2 regions of the Streptomyces sp. NPDC087906 genome follow, and region 2 is predicted to be linked to the other one. Evidence: riboswitches for the same ligand, from Rfam matches in the RefSeq annotation. Region 2 holds a riboswitch; the other holds the start of a gene.
What was found. A riboswitch is a leader RNA that binds a small molecule or an ion and turns the genes downstream of it on or off. The one in region 2 is predicted to bind S-adenosylmethionine.
Positions count from the first base shown of each region.

Region 1: it holds a riboswitch for S-adenosylmethionine, as region 2 does, so the genes downstream of both, ACZ63I_RS25740 (aminotransferase class V-fold PLP-dependent enzyme) here and thrC (threonine synthase) in region 2, are expected to answer to the same signal.

Region 1 covers NZ_JBVJLC010000009.1:270,085-277,562, reverse strand. Annotated here, with positions in the region: gene ACZ63I_RS25760 (NYN domain-containing protein) at 50-1,414, opposite strand; gene ACZ63I_RS25755 (hypothetical protein) at 1,451-1,693, opposite strand; gene ACZ63I_RS25750 (rhomboid family intramembrane serine protease) at 1,834-2,547, shown strand; gene ACZ63I_RS25745 (Lrp/AsnC family transcriptional regulator) at 2,544-2,825, shown strand; gene ACZ63I_RS25740 (aminotransferase class V-fold PLP-dependent enzyme) at 2,854-4,227, opposite strand; SAM riboswitch class IV at 4,267-4,383, opposite strand; gene trpD (anthranilate phosphoribosyltransferase) at 4,483-5,550, opposite strand; gene qcrB (cytochrome bc1 complex cytochrome b subunit) at 5,741-7,369, opposite strand; gene qcrA (cytochrome bc1 complex Rieske iron-sulfur subunit) at 7,366-7,478, opposite strand, start outside.
Region 2 covers NZ_JBVJLC010000001.1:673,572-681,049, forward strand. Annotated here, with positions in the region: gene ACZ63I_RS02990 (alpha,alpha-trehalose-phosphate synthase (UDP-forming)) at 1-215, opposite strand, end outside; gene ACZ63I_RS02995 (hypothetical protein) at 263-478, opposite strand; gene ACZ63I_RS03000 (glucosyl-3-phosphoglycerate synthase) at 516-1,541, opposite strand; SAM riboswitch class I at 1,697-1,824, shown strand; gene thrC (threonine synthase) at 1,841-3,118, shown strand; gene ACZ63I_RS03010 (MoaD/ThiS family protein) at 3,154-3,432, shown strand; gene ACZ63I_RS03015 (cold-shock protein) at 3,811-4,014, shown strand; gene groL (chaperonin GroEL) at 4,353-5,978, shown strand; gene ACZ63I_RS03025 (lysylphosphatidylglycerol synthase transmembrane domain-containing protein) at 6,317-7,270, shown strand; gene ACZ63I_RS03030 (hypothetical protein) at 7,287-7,478, opposite strand, start outside.

The DNA.
Region 1 (7,478 bases), on a different contig from region 2:
CATGTTGTGACGTGAAGCCATCAATTCGGGCATTAGCCTCACCAGTTGCTCAGGCGCGCGAAAGCCGCTTCAGCAACAAGGCGGACGCGACCGGCCGGGCACCGGCCTTCGCCACTCCGTCGGCGACCTCGCGGTCGGTGGAGACCACCACGACGGGCCGGCCCGGCGGTTCCGCCCTGACCAACTGGCGGATCAGCTCGTCCGCCGTGACCCCCGGCTTGGAGAACAGCACCCGCACCCCGCGCGGCGGCGCGAGCAGTACGGGAGCGGCCAGTTCGGCGCCGTCGAAGACGCACGTCATCTCGGCGCCCGACTGCGCGGCGAGCATGGCGAGACCGCCCAGCAGCCGCAGCCGCTGCTTCTCCAGTGGCATCGTCGGATAACCGGTCTTGGTGACGTTGTAGCCGTCGACGAGCAGATGCGCCTGCGGCAGCGCCAGCAGTTGGTCGAGCAGCGCGGGGTCCGTGTCGGACAGCGCACGCGCCGCCACGTCCTTCGGCGACATCCGGCCGGGCTCGACCGCGTCGACCGTGTCGGCGGGCCGCGCGGAGGCGGGCGGCAGCGCCAGCTCGCGGCGCAGCCCCTGGGCCGACTCCAGCACCGTGTCCAGCAGCAGCCGCAGCCGCATGTCCTCGATCGAACGGCCCTCGCGCGCCGCGCGCCTGCTGGTCTCGACTGCGGACTCCGCCTCGGCGAGCCGCGCCCTGATCCGCCGGGTCTCGCTCTCGGCCGCCGACACCTGCGCCGCGCTCTCCGACCTGACGCCCTCCAGCTCCGCGTTGACCCGGCGCAGCGCCGCCTCGCCGCGCTTCACGTCGCTCTGCGCGCTGCGCAGCTTGCGGTGCAGCGACTCCGCGTCCTTGCGTACGGACTCCAGCTCGGCGCGCAGCCGCTCCGTCTCGCTCTTCGTCTGGGCACGGGCGGCGGCGAGATCGTCCCGCAACTGCGCCAGCTCGCGCCTGGCCTCCTCGTCGGCGCGCTCCGCCTCCGCCCGCAGGGCCTCCTCGCCCGCGGCGGTCACCAACTTCACCCATCCGGGGGGCCTGAGTACGTACGCGGCGGCGGCCACGTCGACCGGATCGGCGGCCGCCGGCGGCGATCCCGCCTCCAACGCCTCGGCCAGTTCGGGCTGCGCCGCGGCCAGCCGCTCGCCGATCCGCTGGCGGAACAGCGGGTCGCTCTCCAGCGCCGCCGCCATCGCGTTGCCGGCGAACTTCGCGCGCCTGTTCGGGGTGAAACGGGCGTACTGCCGCAGTTGCGTGGGCAGCTCGGCGACGGTCAGGCCGCCGAAAGCGTCCGAGACCAGCGCGACGACCCGCCGCCTGACCCCGTCGGGCAGCGGGCGGTCGAGCACCTCGGCGGCGTCGCCGTCGGCCGCGCCGGCCGACTCAGCACCGCTTGCGGGCTGCTCCACGATCCGTCACCCCACTACCCCTTTCGGGCGGCTCCCTCAGGAGCCGGCGCCCGGCCTGTCCACCAGCTCGATCTGATCCACCGCGTTGCACCAACGGCACCGCACGGACTCGATGGTCTCACTGACCACCTCGCGCTCCTCGACCTTCGGATCCCCTGCCAGGTCCAGATGGACGTACTCGACGGCCTTCGACGTACGTGTCACGTCGAACCGGGTGAGATTGCCGCACAGGGCACAACGCCACCGCTGCTCGGAAGTCGGCTGGGGAACCGTCGCCATCGTGCCGTCCTCTTCTCGTCGCCCGCCACCGCCGTTGCCCGCGGTGGCGTAACCCTACGGCCTTCCGCTTACCCACCGCCTACCCCGAACCCCGGCGAGGCACTCTGTACCGGTACGCCCCCGTACGACATGCTCTGTCAGTGAAAAGGTGGCGGACGACGGACGACGGCCCTGTGGTGACCTACGGCCTGATCGGGCTGTGCTGTCTGGCCTTCCTGGCCAGTCCGCTGTCCGGCTTCAATCCGGTGTACGGGAGAGGCGACGCGCTGCTCGCGGCGCAGAGCGCCTACTTCGAACGGTGGGGCGTCATCCCGAGCCAGTTGCTGACCGGGTCACCGCACGCGCTGCTCACCCCTCTCACCGCCCTGTTCGTGCACGGCAACTGGCTGCACCTGCTCGGCAACATGCTGTTCCTCTACGTCTTCGGCGCGATGGCCGAGGAGCGCATGGGCCGGCTGCGGTTCGCCGTGTTCTACCTCGTCGTCGGCTACCTCGCGCTGACCGCCTACGCCGTCGCCAACGCCTCGTCGCAGGAGACCCTGGTCGGGGCCTCGGGGGCGATCGCCGGCGTGCTCGGTGCCTTCCTCTACCTCTTCCCCAAGGCGCGGGTCACCAGCCTCTTCCCGTTCCTCTTCTTCCTGCCGCTGCGCTTCCCCGCCTGGATCGTGCTGGTCTTCTGGTTCGCCCTGCAGTACGTGGCGCAGCAGCAGACCCCGCCGGACGGCCCTGCCGTCGCCTATCTCGCGCACCTCGTGGGGTTCGGCGGAGGGTTCCTCTACGCCTGGGTGCGGTACTGGCGTACCGATAGAGTGGGGGGTCAGACCGGGGCCACCGAGGGAGAACGCCAACCGTGATCACCGCGATCGTGCTCATCAAGACCAGCGTGGACCGGATCCCCGAGATCGCGGAGGCCGTCGCGGCGCTGGACAGCGTCAGCGAGGTCTTCTCGGTGACGGGGACGTACGACCTGATCGCCATGGTGCGCGTGGCCAACCACGACGACCTGGCCGATGTCATCCCCGGCAGCATCAGCAAGATCAAGGGCGTCGAGGCCACGGACACGCACGTGGCGTTCCGTACGTACTCCCAGCACGACCTGGAAGCGGCCTTCTCGATCGGCCTCGACGCCTGAGTCCGCGCGGCCGGGCGCGTCCCGGTCCTTACGCGGCGTCGCGGTCCGGGACGCAGCGGCCGTCCTCGGTGCGGTAGCTCCACCGCGCGCCGTCGCGCACCAGCTCCGCCACGGCCGCCACGAACCGCTCCACATGCTCGTCGGGGGTGCCGGCGCCGAAGCTGACCCGGATCGCGTTCAGCGAGCGCTCGCCGGGCGCGGCCTCGGGGGCGCCGCACTCCCCCGGCTCCTGCGGGTCGCTGTCCAGCAGCGTCCGCACCAGCGGGTGCGCGCAGAACAGGCCGTCCCGCACCCCGATGCCGTACTCGGCGGAGAGCGCCGCCGCGAAGTGCGAGCTGTTCCAGCCCTCGACCACGAACGAGATGACGCCCACCCGGGGCGCGTCGTCCCCGAACAGCGACAGCACCTTGACCCCCGGCACCTCGGCGAGTCCGGCCCGCACCCGGCCGACCAGCTCCTGCTCCCTGGCCACCAGCGAGTCGAAGCCCGCATCGGTGAGCGCCTTGCAGGCGGAGGCGATGGCGTACACCCCGATCACGTTCGGCGAACCCGCCTCGTGCCGGGCCGAGTTGGCGTGCCAGTCGACGTCCACGCCACCGTCGTCGCGGCGCGTGACCTTACGGCTGGCGCCACCGCCCGCCAGATACGGCTCGGCGGCCAGCAGCCAGTCGGCGCGGCCCGCGAGCACCCCGGAGCCGAACGGCGCGTAGAGCTTGTGTCCGGAGAAGGCCACCCAGTCGACGTCCAGCGCGGCGATGTCCACCGGGTGGTGCGGCGCGAGCTGCGCGGCGTCGAGCACGATCCGCGCGCCGTTGGCGTGCGCGGCAGCGGCCAGTTCCCGTACGGGCCACAGCTCGCCCGTCACGTTCGAAGCCCCGGTCACACAGACCAGCGCGGGCCCCTCACCGGTGCGCGCGGCGAGCGTCCGCTCCAGGATCTCGACGGCCTGGGCCGGGGTCCTGGGCGCGTCCAGGTACGTCACGTCGCTCACACCGGAGGCCCGCCACGGCAGCAGCGCGGCGTGGTGCTCGGTCTCGAAGACGAAGACCTGACAGCCGGCCGGCACGGCGGCGGCGAGCAGGTTCAGCGAGTCGGTGGTGGAGCGGGTGAAGACGACCTGGTCGTCGGCGCGGCAGCCGAGGAACTCGGCCACGGTGCGGCGGCTGTTCTCGAACAGGTCGGTGGAGAGCTGCGACAGGTAGCCGGCGCCGCGGTGCACGCTGCCGTAGTACGGCGCGTACGCGGCGATGTCGTCCCACACCCGCTGCAGCGCGGGCGCGCTGGCCGCGTAGTCGAGCGCCGCGTAGCTGACCTCGCCGCCGGTGACCAGCGGCACGCTGACGTCGCGTCCGAGGACGGGCAGCGGGGCGGTGGTGGTGACGACATCGGAAAACACGGACATGCCAGACTCCCTGGGGACCAGGACCCCACAGCAGAGAGGGGTCCGCGCTTGCCGTAGACCTCGCTGCCTACGGCCTGGTCTTCACCCGGGGCACCCCGCCACGGACGGAGGGTTGCCGGACAGCAAGCCGGGGCCTTAACGCTGTCACTCATGACCTTGGAAAAGAGTCTGGCACAGGGTGCCGCCCGGCCTCAACCTCGTTCCACGTTCCGGACAGGGGTGAGACCGGGCCGCACACCACGGCCCGCGCGCGCCTTACACGCGCTGCGAGGCCGCCACCCAGCGCTCCAGCGTCCGCCCCGCGGCGCCCGAGTCGATCGACTCCGCCGCCCGCGCGAGCCCCGCCGAGAGCTGCATCGTGAGCGGGTCTCCCGTCTGGTCGAGCGCCACCAGGGCAGCCGCCGCGTTCAGCAGCACGGCGTCCCGTACGGGCCCTTCCTCGCCCGCCAGCACCCGGTGGGCCACCTCGGCGTTGTAGGCGGCGTCGGCGCCGCGCAGCGCCTCGACGGGGACGATTTCCAGGCCGACGTCGCGCGGGTCGAACGCCTCCTCGGTGACCTTGCCCTCACGGACCAGCCAGACCCGGGACGTCGCCGTCGTCGTCAGCTCGTCGAGCCCGTCGTCGCCGCGGAAGACCAGCGACGAGTTGCCGCGCTCGGCGAACACGCCGGCCACGATCGGCGCCATCCTCAGGTCGGCGACGCCGACCGCCTGGGCGCGCACCCGGGCCGGGTTGGTGAGCGGCCCGAGGATGTTGAAGGTGGTCTGGGTGCCGAGCTGGGCCCGTGCCGTCGCCGCGTGCCGCAGCGCGGGGTGGAACTTGACGGCGAAGCAGAAGGTGATACCCGCCTCCTCGGCGACCTCGACCACCCGCTCCGGCGTCAGCTCCAGATTGACGCCGAGCTGCCCCAGCACGTCCGAGGCGCCGCTCGCCGACGACGACGCGCGGCTGCCGTGCTTGACCACCTTCGCGCCGGTCCCGGCCACGACGATCGACGCCATGGTCGAGATGTTGACGGTCTTCGCCATGTCACCGCCGGTACCGACGATGTCGACGGTACGGCCGGGCACTTCGATGGTGCGGGCGTGCTCGTACATGCTGCGGACGAGCCCCGAGACCTCCTCGACCGTCTCGCCCTTCGCCCGCAGCGCCACGGCGAAGCCGGCGATCTGCACGTCGGTCGCCTCGCCGCTCATGATCTGGTTCATCGCCCAGGCGGTGTCCTCGACGGACAGGTCCTGGCCGCGCATGAGCGGGGTGAGGACGCCCGGCCAGGTGCGGGCCGCCACGGTGTCGCCTCCGACGGGGGTAACAGCGCTCATGCTCGCTCCTGGGTGTCTGGGGACCGGCCGCAGGGCCGGTGCGACGTGGCCGACGTGGCCGACGTGGCGGCAAGCCTATCGGCGCGCACCGGCGGTGAGATACGCCGAGGGGACGGCCGAGGGCCCCGGCCGGCCCCCTCGCGGGGTGCCGGGCCGGGGCCCTCGGTGGTGTCGGCTGTCGGGCCGGGGATCAGTGGTGGCCGTGGCCGCTCGTGATCTCCTTGTACTCCTCGGCCGTGGGCTTGGGGATCTGGTTCCCCTCGCCGTAGTAGCCCTTGCTGAGCTTGACCCTGGCCTTCTCGACGGGCGAGACCTTGCGCTCGACACCGTTCTCGTCGGTCGTGGGGCCGATCTCGTCCGGCGTGTACTGCTCGTGCGCCGTGAGCTTGTACAGGTCGCCCTGGGCGAGCGGGGTGTGCACCTCGACGAACTCGCCGTGCGGCAGCCGCTTGATGACCCCGGACTCGCGTCCGTGCAGCACCTTCTCGGCGTCCCTGCGCTGGAGTCCGATGCAGATCCGCTTGGTGAGGATGAACACCAGGACCGGGGCGACGAAGAACGCGATCCGGATGACCCAGGTGATCGTGTTGATCGACAGATGGAAGTGCGTGGCGATGAGGTCGTTGCCACCGCCGGCCAGCAGGATCATGTACCAGGTGATCCAGGCGACACCGAAGGCGGTGCGCGTCGGGGCGTTGCGCGGCCGGTCCAGGATGTGGTGCTCGCGCTTGTCGCCGGTGACCCAGGACTCGATGAACGGGTACACGGCGATGGCGGTGAGCACCAGCGGCAGGAGCAGCAGCGGGATGAACACGCCGAGCACGAGCGTGTGTCCGGCGAAGTTGATCTCCCAGCCGGGCATCGCTCGGATCAGGCCCTCGGGCATGCCCATGTACCAGTCGGGCTGGGCGCCGGTGGACACCTGGTCGGGCCGGTAGGGGCCGATGGCCCAGATCGGGTTGACCGAGGCGATGGCGGCGACGATGGCGATGACACCGAAGACCAGGAAGAAGAACCCGCCGGCCTTGGCCATGTAGACGGGGAGCAGCGGCATGCCGACGACGTTCTTGTTGGACTTGCCGGGGCCCGCGTACTGGGTGTGCTTGTGGTAGACGACCAGGATCAGGTGACCCACGATCAGGCCGAGCATGATGCCGGGCAGCAGCAGGATGTGGACCGAGTAGAACCGGGCCACGAAGTCGCCGCCGGGGAACTCCCCGCCGAAGATGAACGTCGAGAGGTACGAGCCGACGATCGGGACGGAGAGGATCGCGCCGTCCACGAACCGGACGCCGGTGCCGGAGAGCAGGTCGTCCGGGAGGGAGTAGCCGGTGAAGCCGGTGAACATACCGAGGACGAACAGCAGGAAGCCGAACATCCAGTTGATCTCGCGGGGCTTGCGGAACGCGCCCGTGAAGAACACGCGCATCATGTGCACGAACATGCCGGCGAGGAAGATCAGCGCGGCCCAGTGGTGGATCTGCCGGATCAGCAGACCGCCGCGGACGTCGAAGCTGATGTGGAGCGTCGAGTTGAACGCCTCCGACATCCGGATGCCCTGGAGCGGGACGTAACTGCCGTGGTACACCACCTCGTTCATCGACGGGTGGAAGAACAGCGTCAGATACACACCCGTGAGGATGATGATGATGAAGCTGTAGAGGCAGATCTCCCCGAGCATGAAGGACCAGTGGTCCGGGAAGATCTTGCGCATGTTGGACTTGGCGAGGGTGTAGATCCCCAGCCTGCCGTCGGCCCAGTCGGCGAGCTTCTCGCCCGCAGGCGCCGTACGGTTCGTCTCGTCAGTCGCAGTACTCATCCGCGCTCCCAGAAGGCAGGACCGACAGGCTCGTCGAAGTCGCCGAGTGCTTGCAGGTTACCCTCACTGTTCACGCCGATGCGCAGTTGCGGAAGGGCGTGGCCGGCCG
Region 2 (7,478 bases):
AGCCGGCCGCCGGTGCGGCGCACCGCCTCGCGGTCGCCGTCGCCGAGCGCGGCGCAGACCCACACGGCGTCCGTGTCGGGACCTATGGCGGACAGGCCGGAGACCAGCCCGCCGCCGCCGCGCCTGGCCTCCAGCTCTCCGTCGTCACGGAGGGTGTACGAGACGGGGCCGCGATTGGACGCGACGAGTACCTGGGCGGCTTGCTCGGAGACCATGTGCCGAAATCTAGCCCGTCCAGGAAACGCTCAAACGTACGGGCGGGTCACTCGTCGCGCCTGCCCCGACCGAACCCGCGGCCCACGCCGCGCGCGGCGGCCAGCGCGACCACCCCTGCCGCGAGCAGCGCGAGCGCCACCCCGCCCAGCAGCCAGAGCTGTTCGGCGGCGCCGCCCGCCTCGGCCATGCGGCCGCTCGACACGGCGGCGGCGTGCCGGGCGTCAAGAACGTCACTCAGACCCAGAACGTCACTCAGACCCATGCCGGTCAATCTAGGTAAAAAGAATGATTATGGATGGTTACGCCGCGCGACGAGACGCGTACTCGGCGATCTCCCGCATCGGCGGCCGCTCCTCCGTGTCCACCGCGTACGTGCGCGGTACGAACCCGTCAGCGCCCCGCTCGAACTGCGTCAGCTCCGGGCGCACCAGATGCGCCCGGGACAGCCGGAGCTGCGCCGTCCGGTAGATCGCCGCCGCCATCCGACCGAGCGCCCGGTCGTCCTGGTGGCGGTGGACGCGCACCCCCACGTCGACCTGGCCCAGCGCGTCGAGCCCCACCGTGTGCAGCGCGTCCACCAGCAGCCCCAGCTCCACGCCGTACCCGACGGGGAACGCGAGCTGTTCGAGCAGCGAGCGGCGTACCGCGTACTCGCCGCCCAGCGGCTGGACGAAGCCCGCCAGCAGCGGCCAGTGCAGATTCAGCAGCGGGCGCGCCACCAGCTCCGTGACCCTGCCGCCCTGGCCGACCCCGCCGCCTTGGCCGACCCCGCCGCCCTGGCCGACCTGGCCGACCCTGCCGCCCTGGCCGCCGCCCCGCAGCCGCGCCGCCGCGTCGTCCAGCGGCCGGTCGTACATGGCCTTCACGAACTGCATGTCCTGGTCGGTCAGCAGCGGGCCCACGATGCCCGAGACGAAGTCGGCGGAGAACCGCTTCAGATCGGCGTCCACGAAGCACACGATGTCGCCGCTCGTCACCAGCAGCGAGCGCCACAGCACCTCGCCCTTGCCGGGCAGCGCGGGCAGCCGGGGCAGGATCTCGTCGCGGTGCACCACCCGCGCGCCCGCCTTCGCCGCCACCTCGCCCGTACGGTCCGCCGAACCGGAGTCGATCACCACCAGCTCGTCGACGAGAGGCACCTTTTCCATCAGCTCGCGCCGGATCACGGACACGATCTCGCCGACCGTCTCCTCCTCGTCGAGTGCCGGGAGCACGACGCTCACGGTGGTGCCACGTGTGGCCTTGGCCACCAGCAGCCGGTCGGGGCTGCGGTCCGAGGCGGACCAGGAACGGCTGGTCAGCCAGCGTTCCACCTCTTCCAGCACGATCGGCTCTCCCTGCGCGTGATCCATCTCGCGTCGCGGACGGCTCTCTCAACTGTCCGTTCCTTCGGTTACAGTCTTGAACAACGCAGATGTCCTTCGCATGCCGGGGTCATCACGCGTGACAAACGCACCGGACCCCGGGTCCGGCGCCATACCGCTCATCCAGAGGGGCAGAGGGAACGGCCCGTTGAAGCCCCGGCAACCCTCCCGCCGACCGCGAGGTCACGGTGGGGAAGGTGCCAATTCCGTCTTGCGGCGAAACGCGCCGCGAGGAAGATGAGGAGAAAGGGCCTCGCCTCATGGCTGTGCAGACCGTCCAGAACACTGTCGACCTCGGACCCGCCGTCGCACTCTCGTGCCGCGAATGCGGAGAGCGTTTCGACCTCGGCCCCATCTTCGCCTGCCAGAGCTGTTTCGGGCCGCTCGAAGTGGCGTACGACCTGCCGAGCGGCACCCCCGAAGAGCTGAAGAAGCGCATCGCGGCAGGCCCCAACAACATCTGGCGCTACGCCCCGCTGCTGCCGGTTCCGGCCGATGTGGCCGACCACCCGAACATCAACCCCGGCTTCACGAAGCTCGTCAAGGCCGACAACCTCGCGCGTGAGCTGGGCATCATCGGCGCCCTGCACGTGAAGGACGACTCCGGCAACCCGACGCACTCCTTCAAGGACCGGGTCGTCGCCATCGCCGTCGAGGCCGCCCGCGCCTTCGGCTTCACCACCCTCTCCTGCTCCTCCACCGGCAACCTCGCGGGCGCCGTCGGCGCGGCGGCGGCGCGGGCCGGTTTCCGCTCCTGCGTCTTCATCCCGCACGACCTGGAGCAGGGCAAGGTCGTCATGGCCGCCGTGTACGGCGGTGAACTCGTCGGCATCGAGGGCAACTACGACGACGTGAACCGCTTCTGCTCCGAGCTGATCGGCGACCCGCTGGGCGAGGGCTGGGGCTTCGTCAACGTCAACCTCCGTCCTTACTACGGCGAAGGCTCCAAGACGCTCGCCTACGAGATCTGCGAGCAGCTCGGCTGGGAGCTGCCCGACCAGCTCGTCATCCCGATCGCCTCCGGCTCGCAGCTCACGAAGATCGACAAGGGGCTCAAGGAGCTGATCAAGCTCGGTCTCGTCGCGGACAAGCCGTACAAGATCTTCGGCGCCCAGGCCGAGGGCTGCTCGCCGGTCTCCGCCGCCTTCAAGGCCGGCCACGACGTCGTACGGCCGCAGAAGCCGAACACCATCGCCAAGTCGCTGGCGATCGGCAACCCCGCCGACGGCCCGTACGTGCTGGACATCGCCCGGCGCACCGGCGGCGCCGTCGAGGACGTCAACGACGAGCAGATCGTCGACGCGATCAAGCTGCTGGCGCGCACCGAGGGGATCTTCGCCGAGACCGCGGGCGGGGTGACCGTGGGCGTGACGAAGAAGCTCATCGACGCGGGTCTGCTGGACCCGACGCTCACCACCGTCGTCCTGAACACGGGCGACGGACTGAAGACCCTCGACGCGGTGGCTCCCACGACCGGGCCGACCGCGACCATCAAGCCCAGCCTCGACGCGTTCCGCAGCGCCGGCCTGGCCGGCTGAACCCGCCGCCCACTACCTCAGGAAGGCACGCCACCATGAGCGTCAAGGTCCGTATCCCCACCATCCTCCGCACGTACACCGGCGGCCAGGCCGAGGTCCCGGCGGAGGGCGCCACCCTCTCCGAGGTCATCCAGTCGCTGGAGGCGAACCACCCGGGCATCGCGGCCCGCGTCCTGGACGACGAGGGCAAGCTGCGCCGGTTCGTCAACGTGTACGTGAACGACGACGACGTGCGCTTCGAGGGCGGCCTGGAGACGGTCACCCCCGAGGGCGCCGGAATCTCCATCATCCCGGCGGTCGCGGGCGGTTGCTGACCATTTGTCGGCTGCGCTGAGTGACGCCCGGTGCCCCCTCCGCGAGAGAAGCGGAGGGGGCACTTCCATGTGGTTGAGCGCGCTACTATTCGGGAAGCGCCGCCCCCGCCCCGCCTCCGCGCGTGCCGGGCGCATATGAGAACGCGACAACATGGCGCCAAAGTCCGGATGCCCTTTGCCACTGTTACGTGCGCTTTGCCTGGCCCGACTTGCCCCGGAACGCTGTGAATTCACCGCTTCGCGTGATCGGCCATGCCCAGAATTCTCGTCTAATTGACCTGTTGCAGAGGGCAGTTGGGCAGATACATTCAGCCGCGGTCGACGCGTTCCGGCGCGAAGTGCGGTCCCGCGCAGGGGCCAGTAATAGGGGAGTTAGGCATGGCTCAGGGCACCGTCAAGTGGTTCAACGCGGAGAAGGGGTACGGCTTCATCGCGGTCGACGGTGGTGCGGATGTATTCGTCCACTACAGCGCGATCCAGATGGACGGTTACCGCACCCTTGAAGAAGGTCAGCGAGTGGAGTTCGAGATCTCGCAGGGCCAGAAGGGTCCGCAGGCGGACATGGTCAAGCTCGCCGTCTGATCCCGGCGCGATCGGCCACCGACGCATCACCGGCACTCACGCCGAGAGGCCCGCACCCTGACACCGGGGTCCGGGCCTCTCGTGCGTCCGGGCGTCCCCTCTCGTGCGTCCTGGTGTCCCCTCTCGTGCGTGTGGACCAGGGGGGCGGAGCTTGCACTCTCGGGGGTCGAGTGCTAATCATTGGCGTTAGCACTCTGCACGTGAGAGTGACAACTTATGGACCTCGTCAGCGAGGCCCGAGAGCCGGTGGGGCAAGGAACCGCAGGGCTCTCAGGCCGTCCGTCGCGGGCGCGGACGCGGTCCGGAGAATCCACCCCAGTCCGGGAGGACCACTTCACATGGCCAAGATCATCGCGTTCGACGAGGAGGCACGGCGCGGTCTCGAGCGCGGGATGAACCAGCTCGCCGACGCCGTCAAGGTCACCCTTGGCCCCAAGGGCCGGAACGTCGTCCTAGAGAAGAAGTGGGGCGCCCCCACGATCACCAACGATGGTGTTTCCATCGCCAAGGAGATCGAGCTCGAAGACCCGTACGAGAAGATCGGCGCCGAGCTGGTCAAGGAAGTCGCCAAGAAGACGGACGACGTCGCCGGTGACGGTACGACCACCGCGACCGTGCTCGCCCAGGCGCTCGTCCGCGAGGGCCTGCGCAACGTGGCGGCCGGCGCCAACCCGATGGCCCTCAAGCGCGGCATCGAGAAGGCCGTCGAGGCCGTCTCGGGCGCCCTGCTGGAGCAGGCCAAGGACGTGGAGACCAAGGAGCAGATCGCTTCGACCGCCTCCATCTCCGCCGCCGACACCCAGATCGGCGCGCTCATCGCCGAGGCGATGGACAAGGTCGGCAAGGAAGGCGTCATCACCGTCGAGGAGTCGCAGACCTTCGGTCTCGAGCTTGAGCTCACCGAGGGCATGCGCTTCGACAAGGGCTACATCTCGGCGTACTTCGCCACGGACATGGAGCGCATGGAGTCGTCGCTCGACGACCCGTACCTCCTGATCGTCAACTCCAAGATCGGCAACGTGAAGGACCTCCTTCCGCTGCTGGAGAAGGTCATGCAGTCGGGCAAGCCCCTGCTGATCATCGCGGAGGACGTCGAGGGCGAGGCGCTGTCGACCCTGGTCGTCAACAAGATCCGTGGCACCTTCAAGTCCGTCGCCGTCAAGGCCCCGGGCTTCGGTGACCGCCGCAAGGCCATGCTCAACGACATCGCCATCCTCACCGGCGGCACGGTCATCTCCGAGGAGGTCGGTCTCAAGCTCGAGAACGCCGGCCTGGACCTGCTGGGCCGTGCCCGCAAGGTCGTCATCACCAAGGACGAGACCACGATCGTCGACGGTGCGGGCGAGAGCGACCAGGTCGCCGGGCGCGTCAACCAGATCCGTGCCGAGATCGAGAACAGCGACTCGGACTACGACCGCGAGAAGCTCCAGGAGCGCCTCGCGAAGCTGGCTGGCGGCGTGGCCGTCATCAAGGCCGGCGCCGCGACCGAGGTCGAGCTCAAGGAGCGCAAGCACCGCATCGAGGACGCGGTGCGCAACGCCAAGGCCGCCGTCGAGGAGGGCATCGTCGCCGGTGGTGGCGTGGCTCTGCTCCAGGCTTCCTCGGTCTTCGAGAAGCTGGAGCTGGACGGCGACGAGGCCACGGGCGCGAACATCGTGAAGCTCGCGCTGGAGGCCCCGCTCAAGCAGATCGCCGTCAACGGTGGTCTTGAGGGCGGCGTCATCGTCGAGAAGGTCCGCAACCTGCCGATCGGTCACGGCCTCAACGCCGCGACCGGCGAGTACGTGGACATGATCGCCGAGGGCATCATCGACCCCGCGAAGGTCACGCGCTCCGCGCTGCAGAACGCCGCCTCCATCGCGGCGCTGTTCCTCACCACCGAGGCTGTTATCGCCGACAAGCCGGAGAAGGCCGGCGCGGCCCCGGCCGGCGGCGGTATGCCGGGCGGTGACATGGACTTCTGATCCTCCGCGGCTCCGGCCGCCGGTCGATCGGCTGTTCTTACCGAGGGCGGCACCCCTTCTCCCAGGGGGTGCCGCCCTCGGGCGTTCCCGCTTCCGGTGGGTTCCACCGTCCTGTGGGGTTCCGCGTCCGGAGGGGTCCCGCGTCCTGTGGGTTCCGGCGTCCGGTAGGTCCCGGCGTCCTGTGCCGTTCGCCCAACCGTTCCCCAACTGTCGGCCGCAGGAGGGTGGCAGGAGGCGTACGCCGGGGCACACTGACGGCGAGAGCTCCCCCTCCCCCCGGAACGTGTGTACGCGCACGACGTGTGTACGCGCACGACGAGCAGGGACGACCGAGAACGATGGACACAGTCCTGCGGCGGGTGCCGCTGCGTCAGATCCGGCAGATCGCCTGCGTCATCCCGATCCTCGTGATCGGCTTCTTCGTCTTCCAGCACTGGCCGGTCATCGCCGACGGCGGACATCAGCTCCTGGGGGCGAACCCGTACTGGCTGCTGGTGGCCGTCACGGTCACCGGTCTCGGCTGGGTCGCGGTGTCGTTCACCCGGCAGGGCACGGTCCTGGAGTCACTGCCAGCCGGGCGGCTGCTCGCCACCCAGTTCGCCGCGGGCGCCGCCAACCATCTGCTGCCCTCCGGGCTCGGCGCGGGCGCGGTCAATCTGCGCTTCCTCAAACGGTGCGGGGTGCCGCTGGGCCGCTCGTCCGCCGCGCTCGCGCTGTATCTGCTCGCCGAGTCCGTCGGCCGGATCTTCCTGCTGGCCGTCCTGCTGCTGGCGTTCCCCGGCGCGCTGCGGCTGGACGGCCTGATACCCGCAGGGGCGGTCCTGCCCCTGCTGGCCACCGCTGGGGGCGTGGCGTGCGCCGCCGTGCTCGTCGTGGCCGCCGTACGGCCGCTGCGCCGGATCATCCGTACGTTCCTGGCGACGGCGCTGACCGACGTCCGCTCCCTGCACACCAGGCCGGCCCGCGCGTTCGCGCTGTGGGGCGGCTCGCTGGCGTTCCCCGCGCTCCAGGCGGCGGCGCTGGTGACGGTCGCGCTGGCGCTGGAGATGCCGGTGCCCGTGGTGCATGTGGCCATCGCGTACCTCGCCGCCAGCGTCGCCGCCGCCGTCATCCCGACGCCGGGCGGGCTCGGTTCGGTGGACGCCGCCCTGGTGGTCACCCTCGTCACGACAGGCGCCTCGGTCACCCTGGCCACCTCCGCCGTACTGGGCTTCCGGATCATCACGGTGTGGCTGCCGCTGGTGCCGGGGGCGTTGGTGCTGGGCGCGCTGGTGCGGTGGAAGGTGGTCTGAGCGCGCCGGGCCCCAACTAGGCCTGCGTCGCGTAGAAGTCGGCCAGCGCGCCGAACGCGGCCTTGGGCTCCCACGGCACCCCGGGGTACGCCGTGCCGAGGCGGTCCTCCAGGACCCGGACGATGCCGTAGCTGGCGAGGTCCAGATCGTCGCGCGGATCGCCGTCGGGGCGGTGCGGGTAGTCGTACAGCGCGAAGGTGAAGACGAA